DNA from 2 places in the Luteimonas sp. Soil_C_5 genome. Region 1 is predicted to be linked to the other one. Evidence: predicted binding sites of a transcription regulator. Region 1 holds the regulator's gene; the other holds the start of a gene.

What was found. The regulator FliA, encoded in region 1, starts transcription of late flagellar genes. The targets are predictions, from matches to a motif close to TAAAGTTTNNCNNNCNNNGGCCGATAA.
Region 2: the regulator FliA is predicted to act here: its motif matches at 2,791-2,817, upstream of AC3A5K_RS09505 (HD-GYP domain-containing protein).

The regions. Positions count from the first base shown of each region.
Region 1 covers NZ_JBDGKA010000001.1:585,749-590,846, forward strand. Annotated here, with positions in the region: gene flhF (flagellar biosynthesis GTPase FlhF) at 1-1,319, shown strand, start outside; gene AC3A5K_RS02925 (P-loop NTPase) at 1,306-2,163, shown strand; gene AC3A5K_RS02930 (RNA polymerase sigma factor FliA) at 2,160-2,915, shown strand; gene AC3A5K_RS02935 (chemotaxis response regulator CheY) at 2,973-3,365, shown strand; gene AC3A5K_RS02940 (protein phosphatase CheZ) at 3,362-3,964, shown strand; gene AC3A5K_RS02945 (chemotaxis protein CheA) at 4,154-5,098, shown strand, end outside.
Region 2 covers NZ_JBDGKA010000003.1:242,606-247,703, forward strand. Annotated here, with positions in the region: gene AC3A5K_RS09495 (superoxide dismutase) at 1-247, shown strand, start outside; gene AC3A5K_RS09500 (putative bifunctional diguanylate cyclase/phosphodiesterase) at 244-1,488, opposite strand; gene AC3A5K_RS09505 (HD-GYP domain-containing protein) at 1,502-2,764, opposite strand; gene AC3A5K_RS09510 (aldo/keto reductase) at 3,062-4,027, shown strand; gene AC3A5K_RS09515 (NTP/NDP exchange transporter) at 4,040-5,098, shown strand, end outside.

The sequences.
Region 1 (5,098 bases):
TGGCCTCGGCCGCGATGCCGGCGGCCGCCGGTCCGATGGAAACTGGTCTGGCGCCGTCCGAGCGCTGGCTGCGTGAGCTCGCGCCGCAGGCCGATGCCGCCGCCCAGACCGAACCCGCACCTGCGCGTGCTGCAGCGCCTGCGCGGACTGCAGCCCCCGATGCCGCGGTCGCCGCGCTGGCCGCCCGTGCCCGTGCGTCGTCCGAGCCGGCGACCTTCGACATCGATGGCCCGACCTTCGCCCAGTTGCTGGCCGCCGGCCATCGCGACGACACGCCGCAGGTCGAAAAAGTCGCGGTCGCCCCGCCGGTGCGCGACGAGATTCCGTCGCCGCCGGTGCCTGCGCCGGTCGCGCCCGTCGTTCTGGCCGCCGTGCCGACCCCGCAGGCGCCTGCCAGCGACGGAGAACTGGCGCAGATGCGCGACGAGCTGTCGCAGATGCGATCGATGATCGAGCGCGAGATGGCGCGCCTCACCGACGAGCGCCTGCGCGGTTCGCCGGCGCGCGCCCAGGCGATGGAACTGATGGAGGACTACGGCTTCGATGCAGGCATCACCCGCGACACCGTGCTGCAGATCCCCGCCGACACCCCGGATGCCCGCGTCCGCGGCCTGATGCTGGCGCTGCTGTCCAAGCGCCTGCCGATCTGCCCGATCGACCCGCTGGCCGAAGCCGGCGTGATCGCCCTCGTCGGTCCCACCGGCGCCGGCAAGACCACCACCATCGCCAAGCTGGCCGCGCTGTACGCCGCCCAGCACCAGCCGCGCGACGTTGCCCTGATCACCACCGACACCTCGCGCGTCGGCGGCCGCGAACAGCTGCACAGCTACGGCCGCCAGCTCGGCATCGCCGTGCACGAGGCCGACAGCGAGACCGGCCTGATCCAGCTGCTGCAGAAGCTGCAGGACTACCGCCTGGTGCTGGTCGACACCGCCGGCCTAAGCCAGCGCGACCGCGCCCTCGCCGGCCAGCTCAACTGGCTGCGTGCCGCGCGCCAGGTGCGCACCTTGCTGGTGCTGCCGGCCAACACCCATTTCGCGGACCTGGACGAAGTGGTGCGCCGGTTCGAGAACGCCCGCCCGCAGGGCGTGGTGCTGACCAAGCTGGACGAAACCGGCCGCCTGGGCAGCGCCCTGTCGGTGGCGGTCGACCACCAGCTGCCGCTGACCTGGGTGACCGACGGCCAGCGCATTCCCGAAGACCTGCACCGGGCCAATGCCGCCCATCTGGTGCTCCGCCTTGAAGATCTCCGCCGCGATGCCGATAAGCCGATTGTCCCGGAGCACGCATTCCGGAATCACGACCATGCCGTCGCCTGAGCGCCTGCCGATGTCCGCCACCCCATTCCAGCCTGTCCGCACCCTCGCCGTCACCGGTGGCAAGGGCGGCGTGGGCAAGACCAACGTCTCGGCCAACCTGTCGGTCGCGCTGTCGGGCATGGGCCAGCGCACGCTGCTGCTGGACGCCGACCTGGGCCTGGCCAATGTGGACGTGCTGCTGGGCCTGTCGCCGCAGCGCACGCTGGCCGACCTGGTCGCCGGCCGCTGCTCGCTCGACGAAGTGATCATCGAAGGACCCGGCGGCGTGCTGGTGGTCCCGGCGGCGTCCGGCCGCCGGCACATGGCCGAACTGCGTCCGGCCGAACATGCCGGTCTGGTCAACGTCTTCAACGACCTGCAGCGTGAGCTCGACCTGCTGGTCGTCGATACCGCCGCCGGCATCACCGATTCGGTGCTGACCTTCTGCCAGGCCGCACAGGACGCGATCGTCGTGGTCTGCGACGAACCCGCCTCGATCACCGACGCCTACGCACTGATCAAGGTGCTGGCGCGCGAGCGCGGCGTGGACCGCGTGCAGGTGGTGGCCAACATGGTCCGCAGCCCGCAGGAAGGCCGCAATCTGCACGAGAAGCTTTCGCGCGTGTGCGAGCGCTTCATCGGCGACGTGTCGCTGAACTACCTCGGCGCGGTGCCGCAGTGCGACTGGCTGCGCATGGCCGTGCAGCGCCAGCAGGCCGTGGTGCTGGCCTATCCCGGCAGTCCGTCCGCGCGTGCGCTGATCGAGATCGCCCGTCGCATCTCGCGCTGGCAGGCGCCGACCGCGCCGCGCGGCCACGTCGAGTTCTTCGTCGAGCGCATGCTGCGCCAGGGAGCGACCGCATGAACCTCGCCGCTCGCCAGTACCAGGCGGTGCAACGCACGGCCACGGTCGATCCGCTGGTCCAGCACGCCGAACTGGTCCGCCGCATCGCCCATCACCTGGCCGCGCGACTGCCGGCCAGCGTCGAGATCGACGATCTGGTGCAGGCCGGCATGATCGGCCTGTTCGAGGCCTCGCGCAGCTACGACGCCGAACAGGGCGCGTCGTTCGAGACCTATGCCTCGATCCGCATCCGCGGCTCGATGATCGACGAGATCCGCCGTGGCGACTGGGTGCCGCGCTCCGTGCACCGGCGCGCCCGCGAAGCCGCTGCCGCGATCCGCGAGATCGAACAGAGCACCGGCCGCGCCGCCAGCGCGCACGAGGTCGCAGCGAAACTCGACCTGCCGCTGGGCGAATACCAGCGCCTGCTGGAAGACGCCGCGCGCGGCCAGGTGCTGAGTCTGGATTCGCACATCGAAGACCACGGCGAGGTCGAGCCGGTCAACCGTCGCGGCGGCCCGACGCCGCAGGAAGCGCTGGTGCGCGGCGAGTTCGGTCGCGAGCTGATGGGCGCGATCGGCCACCTGCCCGAGCGCGAGCAGCTGGTGCTGTCGCTGTACTACGAGCAGGAACTGAATCTGAAGGAGATCGGCGCGGTGCTCGGCGTCAGCGAATCGCGCGTCTGCCAGATCCATGGCCAGGCCGTGGTCCGCCTGCGCGGCCGCCTCACCGCTTTCGAACTTGCGGACACCGGCTTCGGTGCCGACGACTGACCTCCGGGGCCCGTGCCCCACCCCGTATCGCAGCACGCTTTTTTCGAGGAACACGTTTTGAACAAGAACATCCGCATCCTGATCGTCGACGATTTCTCGACGATGCGCCGGATCGTCAAGAACCTGCTGTCCGATCTGGGCTTCAACAACACGGTCGAGGCGGAAGACGGCCACAGTGCGCTGGCCGTGCTGCGCCAGGATGCGGTGGAGCTGGTGGTGACCGACTGGAACATGCCCGGCATGACCGGCATCGAGCTGCTGCGCGAGATCCGCGCCGATCCCAGGTTCCGCGCGTTGCCGGTGCTGATGGTGACCGCCGAAGCCAAGCGCGAGCAGATCATCGAGGCCGCGCAGAACGGCGTGAACGGCTACATCATCAAGCCGTTCACCGCGCAGACCCTGGAAGAGAAGCTCGGCAAGATCTTCGAGCGCCTGGGGACCGCGGCATGACGACGCCCGACATCGAACGCACCCGTCTGGCCAACCTGCTGCACGACGCGCTGGAAGCGCTGGAGCGCGGCGACGAGGACGGCTGGCGCCGGCAGGTCGACGCGCTGGCCAATGCGCGCGCGCGCACCCTGGTCACCGGCCTCGGCCGGCTCGCCCGCGAACTGTCGCAGGCGCTGGACACCCTGCCGCCCACGCCCGCCGAAGGCAGCGGTCTGGATGATGCCTGCGCGCGTCTGGACCACGTGGTCGAGATGACCGAACAGGCCACACACCGCACGCTGGACCTGATCGACGAAAGCCGCGCGCTCGTCGCCCGGCTCAAGGAAGGTCCGCTCGACGAGACCCAGATCGCCACCGTCGAATCGCTGCGCGAGAACCTGCGCGAGATGGCGCTGGCGCAGAGCCACCAGGACCTCGGCGGCCAGATCATCCGCCGCGTCGCCGGCATCGTCCGCGGCGTGCACGAGGGCTTCGGTGCCCTCGGTCTGCCGCCGAAGGAAGACAACCAGCGCGGCAACGGACCGTCGGTTTCCGGCCTCGACCGCAACACGGTCGGCCAGAGCGACGCGGACGATCTGCTGTCGCATCTGGGGCTCTGAAGATCTCACCACGCGGTTGGAACAGACCGCGCCGCGTCCCCTCGCGCGCGCGGCAGGAACGGGAATGCTGATGTCGAAACACGAACGCCTGATCACGCCGCTGCGCGCGCACGCCTGTGCTGCCGGACGGGCGGACGTGTGCACCGGCGGCGCTGCGATCGCCCGGTCCACCGGCGCGGGTCGACGCTGATGCAGTCGCCCGACATCGTTGCCGACTTCGTCCTCGAAGCCCGCGAACTGCTCGACGACCTCGGCGGCCAGCTGGTCGGTCTGGAACAGACGCCCGACGACCGCGAGCGTCTCAACGCGGTCTTCCGCGCATTCCACACGCTCAAGGGCGGCGCCGGCTTCCTCGGCGCGACGCCGCTGGTCGAGCTGTGCCACGCGGCCGAGGAAACCCTGGGCATGGTGCGTGCCGGCCAGACCGCGCTGCTGCCGCGCCATTTCGACGCCGCGCAGCAGTCGCTGGACTGGCTGCAGGCGATGGTCGACGCGATCGAGACCGACGACACCGTGCCGAGCGCGCCGGCCGAACTGATCGCGGGCTTCGCGCCTGCCGATGCGCCTGCAGCGGCGCCGGTGCGTGCAGCCGCGCCCGTGGTCGCTGCTGCCGGCGACGACATGATTTCCGACGACGAATTCGAAGCCCTGCTCGACCAGTTGCATGGTGACGGGGTGCCGGGCACGCAGGCGACTGCCGCGCCGGCGATGATCGACGACGACGAGTTCGAGGCCCTGCTCGACCAGCTGCATGGTGGCGCCGCGCCCGGCGTGGCCGCGCCTGCAGGGAACGCGGCCAAGCCCGTCGCCGACATGATCGACGACGACGAATTCGAAGCCCTGCTCGACCAGTTGCACGGCGGCGCCGCGCCGGGCACGCAGACACCTGCGCCGGCTGCAGCGGCACCCGCGCCGGCGGCCATTCCGCGACCGGCGCCGCGCACCGCACCGCCCGCCGCAGCGCCGAAGACATCCGCCGCGCCGTCCGAACGCGAACAGACCGTGCGCGTCGACACCAAGCGGCTCGACGTCATCGTCGACCTGGTCGGCGAACTCGTGCTGGCGCGCAACCGGCTGAAGACCCTGCGCGCACGGCTGCGCGACGAGGATCTCGACCGCGCGGTCACCACGCTC
Region 2 (5,098 bases), on a different contig from region 1:
CAATACGGTCGCGCTGCGCCATTTTGGCGCCGGCTGGGTGTGGCTGGTGCAGCGCCCCGACGGCCGGCTCGGCATCGCGGCGACCGCCAATGCCGCCACGCCGCTGACCGGCGAGGACACGCCGCTGCTCGCGGTCTCGCTGTGGGAACACGCGTCGTATCTCGACTATCGCGACAATCGCCAGCGCTACCTCGATGCGTTCTGGCAGCTGGTCAGCTGGGACAGCGTCGCCGCGCGCCTGCGCTAACCGGCGACGACACGACCCGCGGCCGCGACGATGTCCTCGGCCGCGCCGGGTCGCCCGATCAGATAGCCCTGCACGCAGTCGCAGCCCAGCGCCTCGAGCTGCCGCAGCGACGCCGGGTGCTCGACGCCCTCGGCCACGACCTTGAGGCCGAGGTCGTGGGCCAGCTCGATCATCGTGCCGACCATGCGGTGGGCGCGCACGTCGTCCGCCATGTCATGGACGAAACTGCGATCGATCTTCAGCGCATCGACCGGAAGCCGGTGCAGGTAGGCCAGCGACGAATACCCGGTGCCGAAGTCGTCGATCGCGATGCGCACACCGCCCGCGCGCAGGGTGGCGAGCAGCCGCTCGCACTGGACCATGTCGCGCATCAGCGCGCTCTCGGTCACTTCCAGCTCCAGCGCGCCGGCGGGTACGCGCCACAGGCGCATCAGGTCGAACACCTGGTCGACGAAACCGGGCAACTGCAGGACTTCCACCGACAGGTTGACCGCCACATGGACCTGCGGATCGCTTCGGCGCAGTTCGGCCAGATGGCGCAGGCCGACGTTGAGACTCCAGCGCGTCAGGTCGCCGATCTGTCCGCTGCGCTCGGCCACTTCCACGAACAGCGCGGGCGGCACTGCGCCCAGCTGCGGATGCGTCCAGCGCGACAACGCCTCGTAACCGACGATGCGTCCGTCGGCCACCGCCGCGATCGGCTGCAGGTGCAGCTGCAGCTGGTTGTCGGCGATCGCGTTCCGCAGTGCGTGCTGGATCGCTTCGAGCGGAATCGCCGGCGCCGTCCAGAACGCGATGCGCTCGGCGGTGCGCTGGGCATCGTCGCAGGCACGATCGGCGCGCCGGCACAGCAGCTCCGGGGTGTCGCCGTCGTCCGGGCACAGGGCGATGCCGACCACGACGAGCGGATGGAGTTCGCCGTCGCCCGCGCGTACCGGCGCCTGCAGCGTGCGGACGATCTTCGCGGCGGCGAGCGCTGCATGCGCGCGGCCGCGCAGGTCGGCCAGCAGCACCAGCAGATCGTGTTCGCCGGTGCGCACGACGGTGTCTCCGGGGCGCAAGCCTTCGACCAGCAGCGTTTCCAGCGTCAGCGTCAGCGCTTCGGCCGCCGCGTAGCCGAACGAGAGTTCCACTTCGCGCATCCGCAGCATGCGCACCATCAGCACTGCGGCGGAGGCGTCCGGCCGCACCTGCGCGCGCAGGCGGTCGACGTGATCGAAAGCCCGGACGCGATTCAACATGCGTGCAGCGCGCTCACAGGAACAGCGCCACGGGATCGAGCCCGTGCGCGCCCGGCGCCAGCGGCGCGACGATCCGCACCGGCTCGTCGCCGTGCGCGCGCATCATCAGATCCAGACTGTGGAAGGCCGTCAGCAGCGCTTTGTCGGGCGCGGTCAGCACCATGACCCGGGGCTGCAGCCGGCGCGCGGCGTTCTGCGCCATGACGATCGCAACCTCGCCCGTGCTCAGCTCGACCAGCGACCCGATCGGGTAGACGCTCATGCACTGCATGAACTGCTCGACGACTTCCGGCGCGTAGCGCGTGCCGCGGTCGCGATACAGCGCTTGCAGTGCGACGTGCTGGCCGACTGCCGGCCGGTGCGGGCGCTCGCTGGTCATCGCGTCGTAGGCATCCACGACGGCCGCGATGCGGCCCAGCAGCGGTACTGCGTCACCGGAGGCGCCGGCGGGATAGCCGGCACCGTCGACGTGCTCGTGATGCGTGCGCACCATCTCGCGGACGTGTTCGGGCACGGCGGCGCTTTCGTCGAGGATCGCCAGCGCATGCGCAACGTGCGCGCGCATGGCGCGGTGCTCGTCCGCGGTGAAGACGCCGGCCGAGGCCAGCAGCGCCGGATCGACCCGCAGCTTGCCGATGTCGAGCAACAACGCGCCGCTGGCCAGATCGACCAGCAGCGGCTCGGGCAGACCCACGTGCCGACCGAACGCCGCCGCAAGCGCGCTGCAGCCCAGCGCATGCGTGTATTCGTAGGCGCCGCGCTCGCGCAACGTGTCCAGCCACAGGAAGGCATCGGCGTTGCGGACCAGGCTGCGCACCATCGGCTCGACCGCGGCGCGCACGTCGTCGGGGGCGATCGGGCGCCCGTTACGTACGTCATCGAGCACGCGGCTGGCGAATGCCGCCGCCTGCATCTGCGCCTCACGCGCGTCGGCGAGTTCCTGTTCGAAATCGACCCGCTCGGGATAGGCCGTCGAGCCCTGCAGCGCACGGATGTCCGCATCGCGGAACACCTTCGCGACCGGCGCTTCCGACGTGTGCTGCGGCATGGGCGCGTCGTCGAGCGCCAGCAGTCCGAGCCCGCTGGGCCCGATGCCCCGCTCGAGATCGATGTAGACGTGGGCGCACCACGCGGCCAGCACATCGATATCGGCCTGCGATTCGACCATCACGCCTTGCAGCAGAAAGGGCGTGCCTTCCCAGTCCCGGTCCAGGCGACAGACATACATGCCTGTCCGCAGGTCGGCGACCGCCAGTTTTCGTTCGTCCAGCGCCATGAGGTTTCCGGTGTCTTCGCACGCCCAGATCGGCCGCGCGCCGGAAAACTTCATCCCTCCGGGCGGTCGATCCATGGACGCACGAGTGCCGTCATGGCGGCGTGCATCGACCCGGCGGCATGGGCACTCCCCCACCGGCCGCACAGCCTACAGGCTGCCCCACCGGGGTCGAAGTGAAGCGACTGCAATGGACCGACCGCGCACATCGGCGCGGGACGCCGCCCGGACGCCCGCGGGAGGCGCCGCTGGCAAACCCCCTATGATCGGGCGTCCGATCCCGATGCAGGAGACGCCGCCATGACGTCACGCCGTCGCTTTCTGACCACCGCGTCCCTGGCCGCGAGCGGCCTGGTCCTCGCGCCACTTGCCGCGTGCAGCCGGGACACTGCCCCCGCCCTGCCGGCCGCCTCGCCGCAGCCCGCACCGGCTGCCGCCGGCGGCAGCCTGATGACCCGCGCCATTCCGCCCACCGGTGAAGCCGTGCCGGTGATCGGCGGCGGCACGTCAGGCAGCTACGAGGTTGCCTTGGGATCGTCGGAGTTCGAGGCGCTGAAGGACACGGTCCGGGTGTTCTTCGACGGCGGCGCCACCGTCTTCGACACGTCACCCAACTACACCAATGCCGACGAGGTGCTGGGCGCCCTGCTGGCCGATGGCGGCTGGCGCGACCGCTGCTTCCTGGCGACCAAGATCGCCGCGGACGACCGTGCGGCGATGGAAGCCCAGTGGGCGGAAAGCCAGCGCCGCCTGCGTACCGAACGCGTCGAACTGCTGCAGGTCCACAACCTGCGCGCACTCGACATCGCCTGGCCCTATGCGCAGGAACTCAAGGCCGAGGGGCTGACGCGCTACATCGGCCTGACCCACTATCTCGAGAGCGGCCACGCGGCGCTGGTGCGCGCGATGCGCGATCTGCGGCCCGATTTCGTGCAGGTGAACTATTCGGTCAATGCGCCCGAGGCCGGCCGCACAGTGCTCGCGGCAGCGCAGGACCAGGGCGTCGGCGTGCTGGTCAATCGCGCTTTCGACGACGGCAGGCTGTTCGCCGAAGTCCGCGACCGGCCCTTGCCCGGCTGGGCGGCGGAGGTCGGCGTGACCTCCTGGGCGCAGATGTTCCTGAAGTTCGCGATCAGCCATCCGGCGGTCACCGCGGTGATTCCGGCGACCAGCCGTCCGGACCGCCAGGCCGACCAGCTGGGCGCCGGCCAGGGCCCGTTGCTGAGTCAGGCACAGCAGGCCGAACTGACCGCGATGTTCGGCTGAGGCCGCACGACGATGCGCGCATGGCTGTCGGGCTTCTTCAATCTCCGCCGCGGGGAGACCGCGCCGGTCGCCATCGCCGGGCTGTTCTTCTTCTGCATCCTGACCGCGCTGATGATGCTGCGACCGGCACGCGACGCGCTGGGCATGGAGCGCGGCATCGAAAGCGTGCGTTGGCTGTTCATCGGCACCGCACTGGTCACCCTGCTGGTGAATCCGGTGTTCGGCTGGATGGTGAGTCGCCTGCGCCGGCTGCACTTCATCTCGGCGACCTACGCGTTCTTCGCCCTGAGCCTGCTCGGCTTCTGGGCACTGTTGCTGTTCGCGCCGGGCGCGGTGGGCGCGCGCAGCGGCCAGGTGTTCTACGTCTGGTTCAGCGTGTTCAACCTGTTCGTGACGATGGTGTTCTGGGCCCTGCTCGCCGACCGCTTCACCAGCGACCAGGGCAAACGGCTGTTCGCGCTGATCGCGGTCGGCGGCACGCTGGGCGCGATCTTCGGGCCGTGGCTGGCCTCGCGTCTGGCCGAGCCGCTGGGGACCGCGAGCCTGCTGCCGGTCGCCTCGGGCTTCCTCGGCGCAGCGATTGCGATGGCCTGGCTCTTGGTGCGGGTGCAGCCCGACCACGACGGCGACACCGGTGACGCGTCCGTCGCCGCATCCGCCATCGACGAGACGGCGCGCATCGGCGGCAGCGCCTGGGCCGGCATCCGCGCGGTCTGCAGCTCGCCCTACTTGCTTGGCATCGCCGGCTACGTGGTCATCATGACGGTGGTCGCGACCTTCATCTATTTCACCCGCCTGCAGATGGTGGCCGCGGCCGAAACCGACCTGGATGCACGCACCGCCCTGCTCGGCAACATCGACATGTGGACCCAGATCGCGGTGCTGGTGCTGCAGGTCACGCTGACCGGCCACATCATCCGCAGGCTCGGCCTCGGTTTCGCGCTGGCCTTGCTGCCGGTGGCGATGGCGCTGGGCTTCCTGGGCCTGGCGATCTACGGCTCGTTCCTTGTGCTGATCCTGCTGGAGGCGGTCAACCGTGCCCTGCAGCGCGGCCTGGCACGTCCGGCCCGG